DNA from 4 places in the Synechococcus sp. WH 7805 genome. Region 1 is predicted to be linked to each of the others. Evidence: predicted binding sites of a transcription regulator. Region 1 holds the regulator's gene; each other region holds the start of a gene.
What was found. The regulator NtcA, encoded in region 1, controls nitrogen genes in cyanobacteria. The targets are predictions, from matches to a motif close to GTANCNNNNGNTAC.
Positions count from the first base shown of each region.

Region 2: WH7805_RS09065 (urease accessory protein UreD) is a predicted target of NtcA. The motif match lies at 2,058-2,071, and genes of this name have one in related genera.
Region 3: WH7805_RS15150 (DUF4278 domain-containing protein) is a predicted target of NtcA. The motif match lies at 1,785-1,798, and genes of this name have one in related genera.
Region 4: glnA (type I glutamate--ammonia ligase) is a predicted target of NtcA. The motif match lies at 1,246-1,259, and genes of this name have one in related genera.

Region 1 is NZ_CH724168.1:1,292,838-1,296,248, forward strand. It holds gene WH7805_RS06990 (cob(I)yrinic acid a,c-diamide adenosyltransferase) at 1-144, opposite strand, end outside; gene rph (ribonuclease PH) at 289-1,014, shown strand; gene ntcA (global nitrogen regulator NtcA) at 1,091-1,825, shown strand; gene WH7805_RS07005 (DUF3084 domain-containing protein) at 1,883-3,088, shown strand; gene WH7805_RS07010 (hypothetical protein) at 3,085-3,411, shown strand, end outside.
Region 2 is NZ_CH724168.1:1,748,398-1,751,808, forward strand. It holds gene ureC (urease subunit alpha) at 1-408, opposite strand, end outside; gene WH7805_RS09055 (urease subunit beta) at 412-732, opposite strand; gene WH7805_RS09060 (urease subunit gamma) at 743-1,045, opposite strand; gene WH7805_RS09065 (urease accessory protein UreD) at 1,064-2,023, opposite strand; gene ureE (urease accessory protein UreE) at 2,136-2,663, shown strand; gene WH7805_RS09075 (urease accessory protein UreF) at 2,660-3,331, shown strand; gene ureG (urease accessory protein UreG) at 3,331-3,411, shown strand, end outside.
Region 3 is NZ_CH724168.1:171,172-174,582, reverse strand. It holds gene WH7805_RS01050 (orange carotenoid-binding protein) at 1-37, shown strand, start outside; gene WH7805_RS01045 (fatty acid desaturase) at 27-770, shown strand; gene WH7805_RS01040 (hypothetical protein) at 816-1,136, shown strand; gene WH7805_RS01025 (hypothetical protein) at 1,525-1,713, shown strand; gene WH7805_RS15150 (DUF4278 domain-containing protein) at 1,884-1,988, shown strand; gene WH7805_RS14645 (hypothetical protein) at 2,098-2,250, shown strand; gene WH7805_RS01020 (lipocalin-like domain-containing protein) at 2,394-2,834, shown strand; gene WH7805_RS01015 (response regulator transcription factor) at 2,842-3,411, opposite strand, start outside.
Region 4 is NZ_CH724168.1:325,815-329,225, reverse strand. It holds gene WH7805_RS02030 (alanine--glyoxylate aminotransferase family protein) at 1-482, opposite strand, end outside; gene WH7805_RS02025 (allophycocyanin subunit beta-18) at 580-1,104, opposite strand; gene glnA (type I glutamate--ammonia ligase) at 1,319-2,740, shown strand; gene WH7805_RS02015 (hypothetical protein) at 2,750-3,019, opposite strand; gene WH7805_RS02010 (class I SAM-dependent methyltransferase) at 3,167-3,411, shown strand, end outside.

The DNA.
Region 1 (3,411 bases):
AAGCTGGCCCTCCTGAGCCACCAGATGCAGCGGTGGCCTCGGCTCAAAAACCGGCAATCTCCTCAGACCAGCTTGCTCAAGCGTCCGGTGATCCGCACTGCGGACGTCTCGGGATCGATGGCTGGAACTCAAGCTTGTTGTCATCTCGGTCGCTGGCATCAGGGCTGGTGTCCAGACGGCCCAGCAGAATTTGAATCTAGCGCTGCGGATCCGATCCACAAGCCCTTGGACACCACCCATGGTGTCTCAGTCCAACTGCCAGGCTCAATGAAGCCATCGTCGCCAGGCATGAACACCATCTCCCGCAAGGACGGACGTCAAGCGTCCGAACTGAGGCCCTTCGCCGTCGAATGGGATCCCATGGGCTTCGCCCTCAGCTCCGTGATCGTTCGCACCGGCCGAACCGCTGTGCTCTGCAGCGTCTGCCACGAGCAAGGCGTGCCGCGCTGGCGCCGTGACCAGGGCCTCGGCTGGCTGAGCGCGGAATACCGGCTGCTCCCTGGTTCCACCCCCGAACGTCAACGACGGGAATGGCTGAAGCTCTCCGGACGCACCCAGGAGATTCAGCGTTTAATCGGTCGCAGTCTGCGCGCTGCGCTCTCCATGGAGGCGTTAGGCGAGAACACTCTGCTTGTGGACTGCGATGTGATTCAGGCCGATGCAGGCACTCGCACCGCCTCCATCACTGGAGCCTGGCTGGCACTCCATCACGCCTGCGCATCACTGGTGTCGCAGGGACTCATCCCGGCCAATCCAGTCAGAGCCCAGGTGGCAGCCGTATCGGTGGGACTACTCCAGGGCGAAGCCCTACTTGATCTGGATTACAGCGAGGACTCTCAGGCGGATGTGGATCTGAATGTGGTGATGAACGCCAGCGGTGAACTCCTTGAACTCCAGGGAACAGCAGAGGGAGCCACCTTCAGCCGGCAGCAGCTGAACCTGCTCCTCGATCGAGCGGAACCTGGGCTCAAGCAGCTGATGCGCGCCCAGAACGAGGCTCTGAGAACGCAGTGATCACTTTGGAATCGTGTGCGTTGCTACAGGGTGAGAGTCAATCGCTCCTTAACTTCCTAAAACCGATGTGCCGGCCATGCCCGAAGTGATCCGCGGCTTTAGCCGCACAGCCTCTCATCAAGGACGCACATCGGAAGTGAGCCTGGCCAACGCGCCCGCACCAACTAGCAAGACTCTGCTTGAAGTCATTCGGGACCTCGAGGGTGCCAACACGGAGCTGATCGAACGCAGCAAAACCATTTTCTTCCCGGGTGATCCCGCCGAACGCGTCTATCTCATTAGGCGCGGTGCCGTGCGCCTCTCTCGCGTCTACGAGTCAGGGGAGGAGATCACCGTGGCTCTGCTGCGAGAGAACAGTCTTTTCGGTGTGCTCTCCCTCCTCACCGGCCATCGTTCCGATCGTTTCTACCACTCAGTGGCCTTCACCAGGGTTGAAATGGTCACAGCTCCCGCCACCTCGGTGCGTAAGGCCATCGAAGCTGACACCTCGGTGGGGCTGCTGCTGCTGCAGGGACTCTCAAGCCGAATTCTTCAGACGGAGACGATGATCGAAACATTGACCCACCGCGACATGTCGTCACGCCTGGTGAGTTTTCTGCTGGTGCTCTGCCGCGACTTCGGCATCCCTGGGAACCAGGGGATCACGATCGATCTGCGGCTGTCGCATCAAGCCATCGCCGAAGCCATTGGATCAACCCGGGTCACCATCACCCGCCTCCTCGGAGACCTTCGCAACTCGGGTCTGGTAGAGATTGACCGCAAAAAAATTACCGTTCTCGATCCCATCGCCCTCGCCAAACGGTTCAGCTGACGCACAGAAGAGTGAGGATGGCGGCGTTCGAGCTGCACTGCGTGCAATGAGTTCTCTGTGACTGGCTGGTTGCTTCTGCTGTCATTGCTTGTCCTCGGTGGCGTGCTCTCGACCTTGGGTGATCGACTCGGCTCCAGGGTCGGCAAGGCTCGTCTGAGCCTCTTCGGCCTGCGCCCCCGTCAGACAGCCGTGGTGATCACAGTGCTCACCGGCAGCCTGATCAGCGTCCTCTCCCTGGGCCTGATGCTGCTCGTCAGTCGGCAGTTGCGCGTCGGCCTCTTCGAACTGAATGACCTTCAGGCCAGGCTGCGCAGCAGCCGGGCGGATCTGAAGACCAGCCGGTCAGCTCAGAAGCAATCCAAACAAGAACTGGACAAAGCTCGCAAGGATGAGATCGAGGTGCGCAGACGCCTTGAGGAAGCACGTAAACAAGCCAATGAGCTGAGAGAAACCCTTCAACCCCTGCAGGATCAGACCCGCCGACTCGAAGCAGAACGACAACGACTGAGCCAGGACGTTGGTAAACGCGACGACGAAATCCGCAGAACCGACCGCGAGCTCGCCGCTGTACGAGATCGCATCCGCTCCGGCGAAGCCGAATTGAAACTGCTAGAGGAGAATCTTCTAGCCCTGCGCCGCGGAAACGTCGCGATCAGCAGTGGTCAGCCCTTAGCAACAGCCACACTCAGACTTGAACGCCCTGACCAGGCGCGCCAGGTGATCGATCAGGTGCTGAGAGAGGCCAACCTCCAGGCTTACCAGCAAGTCCTGCCAGGACAGGCTCCCGACAAACAGATTCTGTTGGTGCCTCGTCAAGACATCAACCGCCTGGAACAAGCCATCCGCAAACCAGGAACCTGGGTTGTACTGCTGCGCTCTGCCGCCAACGTGCTTCAGGGTGAAACGGTTGTGTATGCCTTCCCGGAGGTCAGGCCCAACGTCACCATTACCCGCGATGGAGAGGTGCTTGCAACGACCGCCCTGGCCAGCGAAGAAACATCCGCGGAGGATGTCCGCAACAGGTTGAACCTGCTTCTGGCATCAACCCTGGCAGAAATTCAACGCCGCGGCTCCATCAGCAAGGGACTGCAATTCGACTCCCAGGCACTAAACGAGCTCGGAAAGATGCTGATTGATCGCAGCACCGGACGGGTTGAGCTTGAGGCGGTGGCACTCAGGAACAGCGAGACAGCCGACCCCATTGCGATTCAGCTTCGACTTCAACGCAGCTTCAAACCCACCACTGCGGATGACACACCGTGACTCGCATCGCCGCCCTGGATCCGGGCCGAAGCAAGTGCGGGCTCCTGCTCGTTGACACAGACTTGGGAATCGTCCTCGAAGGACATGTCCTTGAGGGATGCTCTGTCCTGGAGACCCTGGAGCAATGGCGATCCAAGGAACCTCTTGATCGCGTGGTGATGGGCAACGGCACAGCCAGTAGGCACTGGCGCGACCAGCTACCGGCGGATCTGCAGCTCACCGTTGTCGACGAACGCGGCACCACCCTGCAGGCCAGGAGTCGATACTGGGAGCTCTGGCCTCCGAAAGGATGGCGGCGACTGCTGCCTGAGGGACTACGCATC
Region 2 (3,411 bases), 460 kb from region 1:
GTGGGTGTCGATGCCCCCGGCCGTGAGGATGTGTCCTTCCCCGGCGATCGCTTCGGTGCCCGGGCCCACCACGATCGTCACCCCGGCCTGGGTGTCGGGGTTCCCGGCTTTGCCGATGCCGACGATGCGGCCGTCCTTCAGACCAACATCGGCTTTGACGATGCCCCACCAGTCGAGGATCAGGGCATTGGTGATCACTGTGTCGACGGCACCGCCGGCTCGAGGGGTCTGGGACTGGCCCATGCCGTCGCGGATCACCTTGCCGCCGCCGAATTTCACCTCGTCGCCGTAGACGGTGAAGTCTTTCTCCACTTCAAGAATCAGCTCGGTGTCGGCCAGGCGAAGCCTGTCGCCGGTGGTGGGGCCGTAGGTCTCGGCGTAGGCCTGGCGGGAAATGCGATAGGGCATGGGTCAGGCGTCGAGGGGTCCGTTGATCTGGCCGTTGAAACCGATCACGCGTCGGTCACCGGCAAAGGGAATCAGGTTCACGTCTCGGCTGTCACCCGGTTCGAAGCGGATGGCGGTGCCAGCGGGGATATCGAGCCGCTGACCGCGCGCGGCAGTGCGGTCGAACTGCAGGGCAGCGTTGGCTTCTGCAAAGTGGAAGTGGGACCCCACTTGCACGGGGCGGTCGCCGCTGTTGGCGACGTGGAGGCTGGTGACGGGCCGGCCTGCGTTGAGTTCGATCTCGCCGGGTTCGGGCAACAGCTCGCCGGGAATGAAGGGTGCCATCGGTTCAGCCTCAACGAATGGGGTCGTGCAAAGTGACGAGCTTGGTGCCGTCGGGGAAGACCGCTTCGATCTGCACCTCCTGAACCAGTTCGGGAATGCCGTCCATCACTTGATTGCGGCTCAGCCAGGTGGTGCCTTCCTGCATGAGTTCCGCAACGCTCTTGCCGTCGCGGGCACCCTCCAGCACAAGGAAGCTCAGCCAAGCCACCGCTTCGGGGTGGTTGAGCTTCAGGCCGCGGTTGAGCCTCCGTTCCGCCAGCAAGGCAGCGGTCACGATCAGGAGCTTGTCTTTTTCCTGGGGACTGAGATGCATGGACTGGCTCGGTCGTTATCAGTGTGTCCTTACCGCGGGCACAGCAGTGTTCGTTTTGAACGATGATGGCGGCAAAGGCTGTTCCTGCAGAGGCCAGACCCGTGGGATCTGTGGAGCGCTCAAGGCGCGCAGGGCGCGGGTGCGAGCCCAGATGCGGCTGAACCAGAAGCGGGCATCGCGGCTGGACGGACCGGAATAACGGGCCACCAGGCCTTGGTCCAAGGCGCTGCACCGCATCGTGCCGTTCAGGCCTTCGCGATCGCTGCGGACCAGCTCCAGTAGTTGCGTCAGAGCTTCGCCGTTCAATGGCATCGGCGCAGCCCACACCAGCGACCCGAACACCGGCCTTTTGTTCAGCCCGTGCTGGTCGTTGAGGGCATCGCCCCCCAAGTCCAGCCGGTCCACCAGTTCCCAGCGACTGGCTTGATGAGGTTCGACACTGCGTCGGCAGAGGCTCAGGGCTGAGCGCCAGCGACCCTGCTGCAGGGTTTCCCCGGCGGCGGTGCGGCCTAGCCGCACGATTTCCGCGCTGAGAAAGGAGGCGTTGGCGGGTAGTTGCACTGTCAGATGCTGCTCAAAGAGGGCATTGGCATAGAGCACCAGCTCCTGGGGTAGCCATTCCAGATCGCTGCTGTTCGCCAGCTTGCAGTGCACCTGTTGACGGGCCCATTGGCCTTCGGGGTGCAGGCGGCTGCGACCGATGGATCCGTAGACCTTCTGGGCGGCGACGCTGGTGATCAGGCAGCGGCTGTTTGTGTTTAAGTCCAGCGCAATGCTGAGTTGATCGCCTCCCACGAGTCCTCCTGCTGTGTGAAGGATTGGCAGTTCACAGCGGCCGTTTTTGCCCTGTTCAGCCCGCAGAAGCTTGAACGGGGCGCTGCAGCCCCCTTGGTGAACTGTGCCTGCGTCGCCGTGCTCGGTCTGCCGGTGTTCAAACCGCAGCTCGCAGCGGCCATGCCAGGGATCGAGGCGTTGCATTCCCCCACGCTCGGTTCTCGAGCTGCGATGACCTGTAGCAATCAACACCAAATCAAGGCAGACGGCTGGGCAGGCTCAGGGTGAAAGGGGAGCAGCCTTGGACGACAACGCGATGAGTGACAACGTGAGCGATCACAAACCGATCGTGTTGGAGCATCGCCAAGTGGGTGAGGCCGTTGGAGATTTTCCGCCCGACCGCCGCCTGCAATTGCCGCTCACGGCTGAAGAACGCACGGTGCTTCGCGGGCGCCGCTGCAGCGATTGTGGGCTTTCTCTTTTGCTTCAGTTGCCTCGGGAGGGCCCCCTTCAGCCCGGTGATCGCTTGTTGGATCGTTCCCGGAGCTGGGAGGTGGTGGTGATTGCGGCGCCGGAACCGTTGCTGCGGGTGCAGGCGGATTCAGTCTTGGAGCTTCTGCAGGCGGCGTATCACCTCGGTAACCGCCATGTGGCGCTGGAGCTCCACGACGGGGAATTGTTGTTGCTAAAGGATTCGGTGCTGGAGGCGATGTTGCGCAGCCGTGGCTTGCGTGTGAGTGCCTGTGAGCGTCCGTTTCTTCCGGAGGGAGGCGCCTATGGAGGTAGTCCCAGCCATGCCCACCGCCACAGCCATGTCCACAGCCACAGCCATGAAACGCCATGACCTCCCTGGCGTTGCTCCAGTTGGTGAGCCCGGCTTTGCCGGTGGGAGCGTTCAGTTACTCAGAGGGGTTGGAGGTCTTGATCCAGGCCGGAGCGCTGAAGAGCGAGGCTTGCCTTGAGCAGTGGTTGATCGCCGAGTTGGAGCGGGGAACGCTGCGGCTGGAGGCTGCATCTCTTTCCATTTTGATGACTGACTTGAATCGCTGGATGAACGGCGCTGATCAGTCGGCTCGTTTTCGTTTGCTGGAGCTGGATGGTTGGCTGCTGGCCACCCGTGAAGCTGCGGAGGTGCGGGCTCAACAACGTCAGATGGGGGGGTCTCTACTCCAGCTGTTGGCCGATATGGGTCATCCACTGACAGAACCAACCCCCCTGGCCTGGCCGGGGGCATGGGCTTGGGCGGCACTGTCGCTGGGGGTGTCGGAGGCTGACACGGTGGAGGGCTACCTCTACAGCTGGGTCGCCAATCAGCTCAGTGCGGCCGTGCGTCTGTTGCCTTTGGGCCCGACCAGGGCTCAGGTGCTTCAGCACCGACTGTTGCCGCGGATCGCTGCCGAGGCCCAAAAGCTCCTCGCTGCTGATCCACGGACCTTGTGGTCAGCGGGCGTGGGGGCATCACTGGCGCAGCTGTCCCATGCTGAGTTGTATTCCCGTTTATTCCGAAGCTGATGGGGAGCAAATTGCGGCTGGGTGTGGCTGGACCGGTGGGGTCCGGCAAAACCGCTCTTGTGGAGGCGCTTTGCCGGCGA
Region 3 (3,411 bases), 1.1 Mb from region 1:
CTCTCCCGCCGAGCTGCTGAAGCTTGGTGGCAAGTGATCCGATTCGCAACGACCACTGGCGAGGGTTGCAACTGGCGGGCTTAATCGGGTCCGCCTGGCTGGTCACCCTCACGGCTGGCCTCAGGCTTCCCATTCAGCAGGCCCACCCTCTGCTGATTGCAGGGCTTGTTCTGCTGAGAAGCTTTCTGCACACAGGGCTGTTCATCGTGGCTCATGACGCCATGCATGGCAGCCTCATTCCTCACCGAAAACTCTTCAATCGGTTCATCGGCCAGGGCTGCCTCTGGGCCTACGCCGGCCTGAGCTTTCAGGAGTGCCTGAACCATCACATTCAGCACCATCATTCGCCAGGATCCAAGACTGATCCCGATTACTGCAACGCGGCGGATCCTTCACCAGTGGCCTGGTATGCCCGCTTTCTCAGTCGCTATCTGAATCCGATGCAGCTGCTCAAGCTGGCGTCCTGGATGGGGGTTTTGCTGTTGATGATTCCCGCCAATCAGGATCAGCCACTGCTCACGCTTGCGTTGATCTATGTGCTTCCTTTAATCATCAGCTCCTGGCAACTATTTGTGGTGGGGACATTTTTACCCCATCGCAAAAGTGCCCCTGAGACTGATGATTTCCATCAACCAATCAGCCTCGATCTTCACCCCATACTGTCGTTCGCGGCGTGTTACCACTTTGGCTATCATCGCGAACATCACAGTTACCCAGCAGTGCCCTGGCATCAGCTTCCAGAAGTGCGCACTGTCTATAACCAATTCTGAACCTGGTTCAGCACCTCTGTCCCGACCCCTCACCTTCTCAAAACCATGTCAGCAGCTGACTGGACACACCAGGAACAATCCGTTGCCAAGCATGCCTTTGAAACAGGCAAGCAACGCTCCATTGAAGCTCTGATTGTGATTCTCAGAGAACAGAGCGCACTACTCGATACACCAGAGTCAATCTGGAAATTTCACGATTTTCTCAGCAGCGAACGCTTTCAATACGAAGGTCGGTCTGAATTCGACACGGCAAACATATTATTCACACTCGCTGACATGATCAAACAAAACTTGATCAATTACGATGATCTCGAGGGGTTAGAAAAAACCAAACTGAGTAAAATTAAAGCGATGGCAATGTTTTAAGCGTCAGGCTGATGCATGTGTTGTTGATCAATCCAAGAATGCAATGCTCCAACTTTGGGTTGGATCCGTATTGAGGCCGGGCTCAAGGCACAGGCCAGAGCATGGAACGGTTGATGCACACCTTCAACAATCAGGGTTCCCATCGGATGGGAATGGGCAAGGTTGAGTTTCATCATCGAGCTATGGATGCAGCGGAATCTGATCAGCGAAGATTCCTTCTCTCAGGCTCGCGGACCCAATGGCTCTTGGCGAGCCAAGTACAGAAAATCTTCCGAGACAAACCCATCAGCGTGGATGGGCAAATGCACAAAAACACATCAGTTTGTTGCCGTTGGCACGGCCAACCTGCGCGGGGCTGCCAACGATGGACCGAACAACGTGTTCAGCCATGACCAGCGAACAAGCCATTGAACTGATCGGCTCCGCTGTTGACTACAGCAAGCAACGCAGCAAGCTGCTCGCCAGCAGAGAGCGCGTTTCAGATGCCGAGGCCATCCGAAGTGAATTTGAGGAATGGATCAATCCAATTGGTGATTGCCTGCCCCTGATGCCATGCCCACGTCCGGAAGCCAATTGATCAGCTCCCAATCGATCACTGTGTATCCGCGTGAACGACACGGCAGTTGACAGCTTCGCTATGAAGGGTCTGTAGCAACCGCTACTAGAACACGTTCACCTCACTCCTGGTGAGGCGCAGTTCGACTCAGGCCATGGAACGGGGACCTGAGCTTGCTTCGAGGAACCATCATGACGCTTACCTATCGCGGCCAGAAGTACGTGCCGAACCACACTGCAGCTACCAGGCAGCAGCCTGTGGTTCTGATGTACCGCGGTCTCAAGTTGGCCAAATGAGTGAATGCCGCCACTAGCGGTGCTTTAGCCCTGCTCAGGCAGGGCTTTTTTATTGCTCTTTCCACAACGCCTGATGACAGCAGGCCAAAGGCAATGGCATTTTGAAATCATGAAACAGCGCTCCCTGCTTCAAAGGCTCGGTTCGTACCTGATGGGCCTGGTTGATGAGTACTGGACCATGCGCGAACCGAAGAGCTACGGAAAGGAGGCCCCAAGCTGCACAGTGCGCTGCGACGACGAGCACTGCGAGCGAGCCGACTGAACGGAATACCTCGGTTGTGGTTGATACCAACCATTCACAAAAGGATGTCGATCTGCTCATTCAGCGCCTCGCGCCGCTGAGACGCTGAAGTGACCATTGGTAACTTCCGCTTAATCCATCAATCGATTGTGAACGCAACGCCTGTGCAATCACTGATTGCCCTTGAAGCTTCTTGCATCCATGGCGCCTGGCAACTGGTGAGCTACTTGGTGGAGGAGAAAAGCAGCGGCAACACCTTCAGGCCGATGGGTGACCACCCAACGGGTTACGCGCTCTTCACCCCGGCTGGACGGGTGTCGTTCACGCTCACCGCTGAAGGTCGCAAACCAACAACAGACATCGAGGGCGACGCGGCTCTGCTGCGCAGCTTGGTGGCCTACTCCGGCACCTACAGGCTGGAGGACGACCGCTGGATCACTGCGGTGGATGTGGCTTGGAAGCCGGAATGGGTGGGCACCGAGCAGATGCGCTTCTTCTCGATTGACGGTGACCAGCTCACGGTGCGCACCCCATGGCGGGTGATGCCCAACTGGCCGAAACAAGGCCCGACCCGCAGCATCGTGATCTTCAAGCGCTGCAGCTGAAGCCTGCTCACTGCAGGGGATCAATCAAGCCATACAGCAGCGCCATCACCGCCATCTGGGTGCGGTCGCGAGCACCGAGCTTGTCCATGGCGTTACCCACATGGCTCTTCACTGTTTCCACTGAAAGGCCGAGCAGGCTGGCGATGGCATTGTTCTTGAGACCGCGCGCCACCCCGGCGGCCACCTCCAGTTCACGCGGGCTCAGTTCCTCCACCAAGGGCGGCAGATCGGGTTGCGGAGTGGAGGCGGCAATGCGACGGATCTGCTCCGGGAAGTAGACACCGCCCTCGGCGAGGGTGCGCAGGGCACTGATCAGATCACCGCGGCCAGTGCCCAGGCTGGATTTGAAGACCACACCGTCTGCAAAGGCTTCCATCGCTTCCTGCACCACCGTCTGGGTTTCGCGCACCAGCACGATCAGCAACTGACAGGTTGGAAGCTCCGCCTTCACCCGACGCAACAGGTTGATGCCATAGCCGGATTCGAGATCCGAGCTGCAGATCAGCAGATCCGGCTGGGTACGCAGCACCAGCTCAAACCCCTCTTCTTCTGTGGTGGCCGCACCCACCAGGCTCGA
Region 4 (3,411 bases), 970 kb from region 1:
ACCATCGCCAGGATCGCAGGCTTGTGATGCTCCAGGGCGGCGGCCAACTCATCAAGAGTGAACGCCTCGCCCCATGGCTTTTCGATCACCCGAACATCGGCCCTGTAACGGCCTGCCATGTCGGCAAGACGATTTCCGAAATACCCCTTAACCGCTACTAAGACCCGATCTCCGGGCTCGACCGTGTTTGCCAGGGTGGCTTCCATCGCCGCGCTCCCCGTGCCACTCATGGGCAAGGTGAGCCGATTGTCCGTCTGCCAGGCGTAGCGGAGCAACTCCTGAACCTCACCCATCAGATCGACATAGAGAGGATCCAGATGACCGATCGGAGTTCTCGCCAGTGCAGATAGAACTGTTGGATGGGCGTTTGAGGGACCGGGACCCAGCAAGAGGCGGTCAGGGGTATTGATAGGGCCAACGGATCGGCGATGGCGCGATTCGACCTGGGGAAGAGAGTGCGTCATCGGCAGGCCGGAAACCATCATTCAATGGCGGAAGCCTACGCAGCGAGAGGGCCGATTTGAGCGAGAAAGCACCGTTCCGATGCCGCTTGAAACGAACGGAAATTCCTTGAAGGAATCAGCGTTGGCGAACGTCGCTTGCAGCCAGCCCTGCAGCCATGTGCTCAAAAGGCGAACGAGCCAATCCAAGGCAATTCGACGGAACTCCTTCCGAGAGGAGACGCTCACAGAGAACATCAGCGAGGAGAACCATGCTTCTCACCGTCGGACCGGTCGGTACTCCCAGACTTTTATAGGTATCGTCAAGCCCGTTTAGGACCCGCTCGTTCAGGATCGTGCTGTCGCCAGCGATCAAGGCATAACTGGCGTAACGCAGGAAATAATCCATGTCACGAAGACACGCCGCCAGACGCCGTGTGGTGTAAGCGTTTCCACCGGGGAGTAGCAATTCCGGATCCCCTTGAAACAGTCGCTGACTGGCTTCACGGACAAGATCTGCCGCTTCCCTGTTGATCAACTCAACAGCCTTCAGCCTGATGGTGGATTCATCGAGATAAGCCTCAATCCGGTCGATGGCAGAACGATCGAGGTAGCGGCCAAGCTGGTCGTAACGACCAATCAATCCGGTGATGGCATCGCGCATGCAGAACCCTGGCCACGTTGGCCGGAAGCTAACACCACCATCGACGCAAAACCCCTTCCAGCGCGTGGGATCCCGGGAACTTGACAGAAACGGTTACCAAGGGAGCACCAAGCCCTCATGAATAGTGACAAGAGAAAAAATGTACTGACGGATACAAAACGGGTGCACATCGATCCCTACGTTCAAATTGCTATCCAAAGAACCACTGACGCCAATGGCTACGACCGCCCAGGATGTGCTCCGTCAGATCAAGGATGAAGGCATTGAACTCATTGATCTCAAGTTCACCGACCTCCACGGCAAGTGGCAGCACCTGACCATCTGTTCCGATCTTCTGGAAGCTGAGTCCTTCAACGAGGGACTTGCCTTTGACGGATCCTCAATTCGCGGATGGAAGAGCATTGACGCGTCCGACATGGCGATGGTGCCAGACCCATCAACGGCCTGGATCGATCCGTTTTACAGCCACAAGACTCTCAGCTTGATCTGTTCGATTCAGGATCCGCGAACCGGCGACGCTTACGATCGCTGCCCGCGTGCTCTCGCTCAGAAGGCACTGGCCTACTTATCAGGCAGCGGTCTCGCTGACACGGCCTTTTTCGGACCTGAGCCTGAATTCTTCCTGTTCGATGACGTGCGATACAGCTCCAGCGAAGGAGGAAGCTTTTACAGCGTTGACACCATCGAAGCCGCCTGGAACTCCGGACGGCTCGAAGAAGGCGGAAACCTTGGCTACAAGATCCAGTTAAAAGAGGGATATTTCCCCGTTTCACCCAACGACACAGCGCAGGACATCCGTTCTGAAATGCTGCTCGTGATGGCCCAACTTGGGATCCCCATCGAAAAGCATCACCATGAAGTTGCCGGTGCAGGGCAGCACGAACTAGGCATGAAATTCGCCGAGCTGATCCAGGCGGCGGACAACACCATGACCTACAAATATGTCGTTCGCAATGTGGCGAAGAAGTACGGCAAAACCGCCACATTCATGCCCAAGCCAGTGTTCAACGACAACGGCAGTGGCATGCACGTGCACCAGAGCCTCTGGAAAGGAGGCCAACCGCTGTTCTTCGGCGAAGGCACTGAGGCCAACCTGTCCCAAACCGCCCGCTGGTATATCGGCGGGATCCTCAAACACGCGCCTTCATTCCTCGCATTCACCAACCCCACCACCAACAGCTACAAGCGCCTGGTGCCGGGCTTCGAAGCACCAGTCAATCTCGTGTACTCCGAAGGCAATCGCTCAGCTGCGGTGCGTATCCCTCTGACTGGACCCAATCCCAAGGCCAAGCGCCTTGAGTTCCGCTCCGGAGACGCACTGGCCAACCCTTATCTGGCTTTCGCCGCCATGATGATGGCCGGCATTGATGGCATCAAAAATCAGATTGATCCGGGCGCTCCCACGAATGTGGACCTCTTCGAGCTGTCCGCAGAACGCCTGAGTGAGATTGACACGGTTCCAGCCTCACTGAATGGTGCTTTGGAAGCGCTCAATGCTGATCATCACTACCTCATGGAAGGTGGTGTGTTCACCAAAGACTTCATTGATAACTGGATCGATTTGAAGTACGAGGAGGTGCAGCAGCTTCGCCAGCGTCCGCACCCCCACGAATTCACCATGTACTACGACGCCTGAATCCAGGCATCAGCGGTGTCGCAACTGAGCCATGGCGCTGTCGCGGAGATGCCTTTCGTGCATCCTGCGACGCGCCAACAGCTCTTGCTGAGCAGCGGCACTGCGCTGATCCAGCCCTTGGAGCCCCCCACGTTGCACATGGGCAGCTTCTTCACGGGCAATCACGTGAGCATGGTGATCGGCCCACGCCAAATACTCCGCAGCTGCTCGTTGACGACGCTCCAGCACATTGCCGGAGTACTGAATGACCGGAGATGTTGCTTGCGCTTGCTGCATCATCGCTAAGCCCCTTTGTGGATGATTCAATTCTGTAGCAACCGCTACTTATTTTCCTTCTTCTTCACAAATTGTTCTGTGGAAACGCAAGCCACGGCCACAGTGAGCTCAAGGATCGACTGGAATGATTCGGTTTGATCAGGCCAAGTCATGGCGCCCAGCATCACCGAAATCGCGTATCGGACCCTTCAGCAGGGACGAAGCCTCGCGGGGTTGGTGCATAAGGAACTGAGCACCAAGGTGATGGAGGCTGTGGCTCCGGATGTCGTGCCGCAGACCCAGCCGGTTCCAGCGGAGATGATGAATGCCCTGAGGAAGTCACTCGATGCCCTGCAGGACCGTGACTGGAAGGATGCTGAGGCAGGGATCTATCCACAATCCCTTCTCTTTGACAT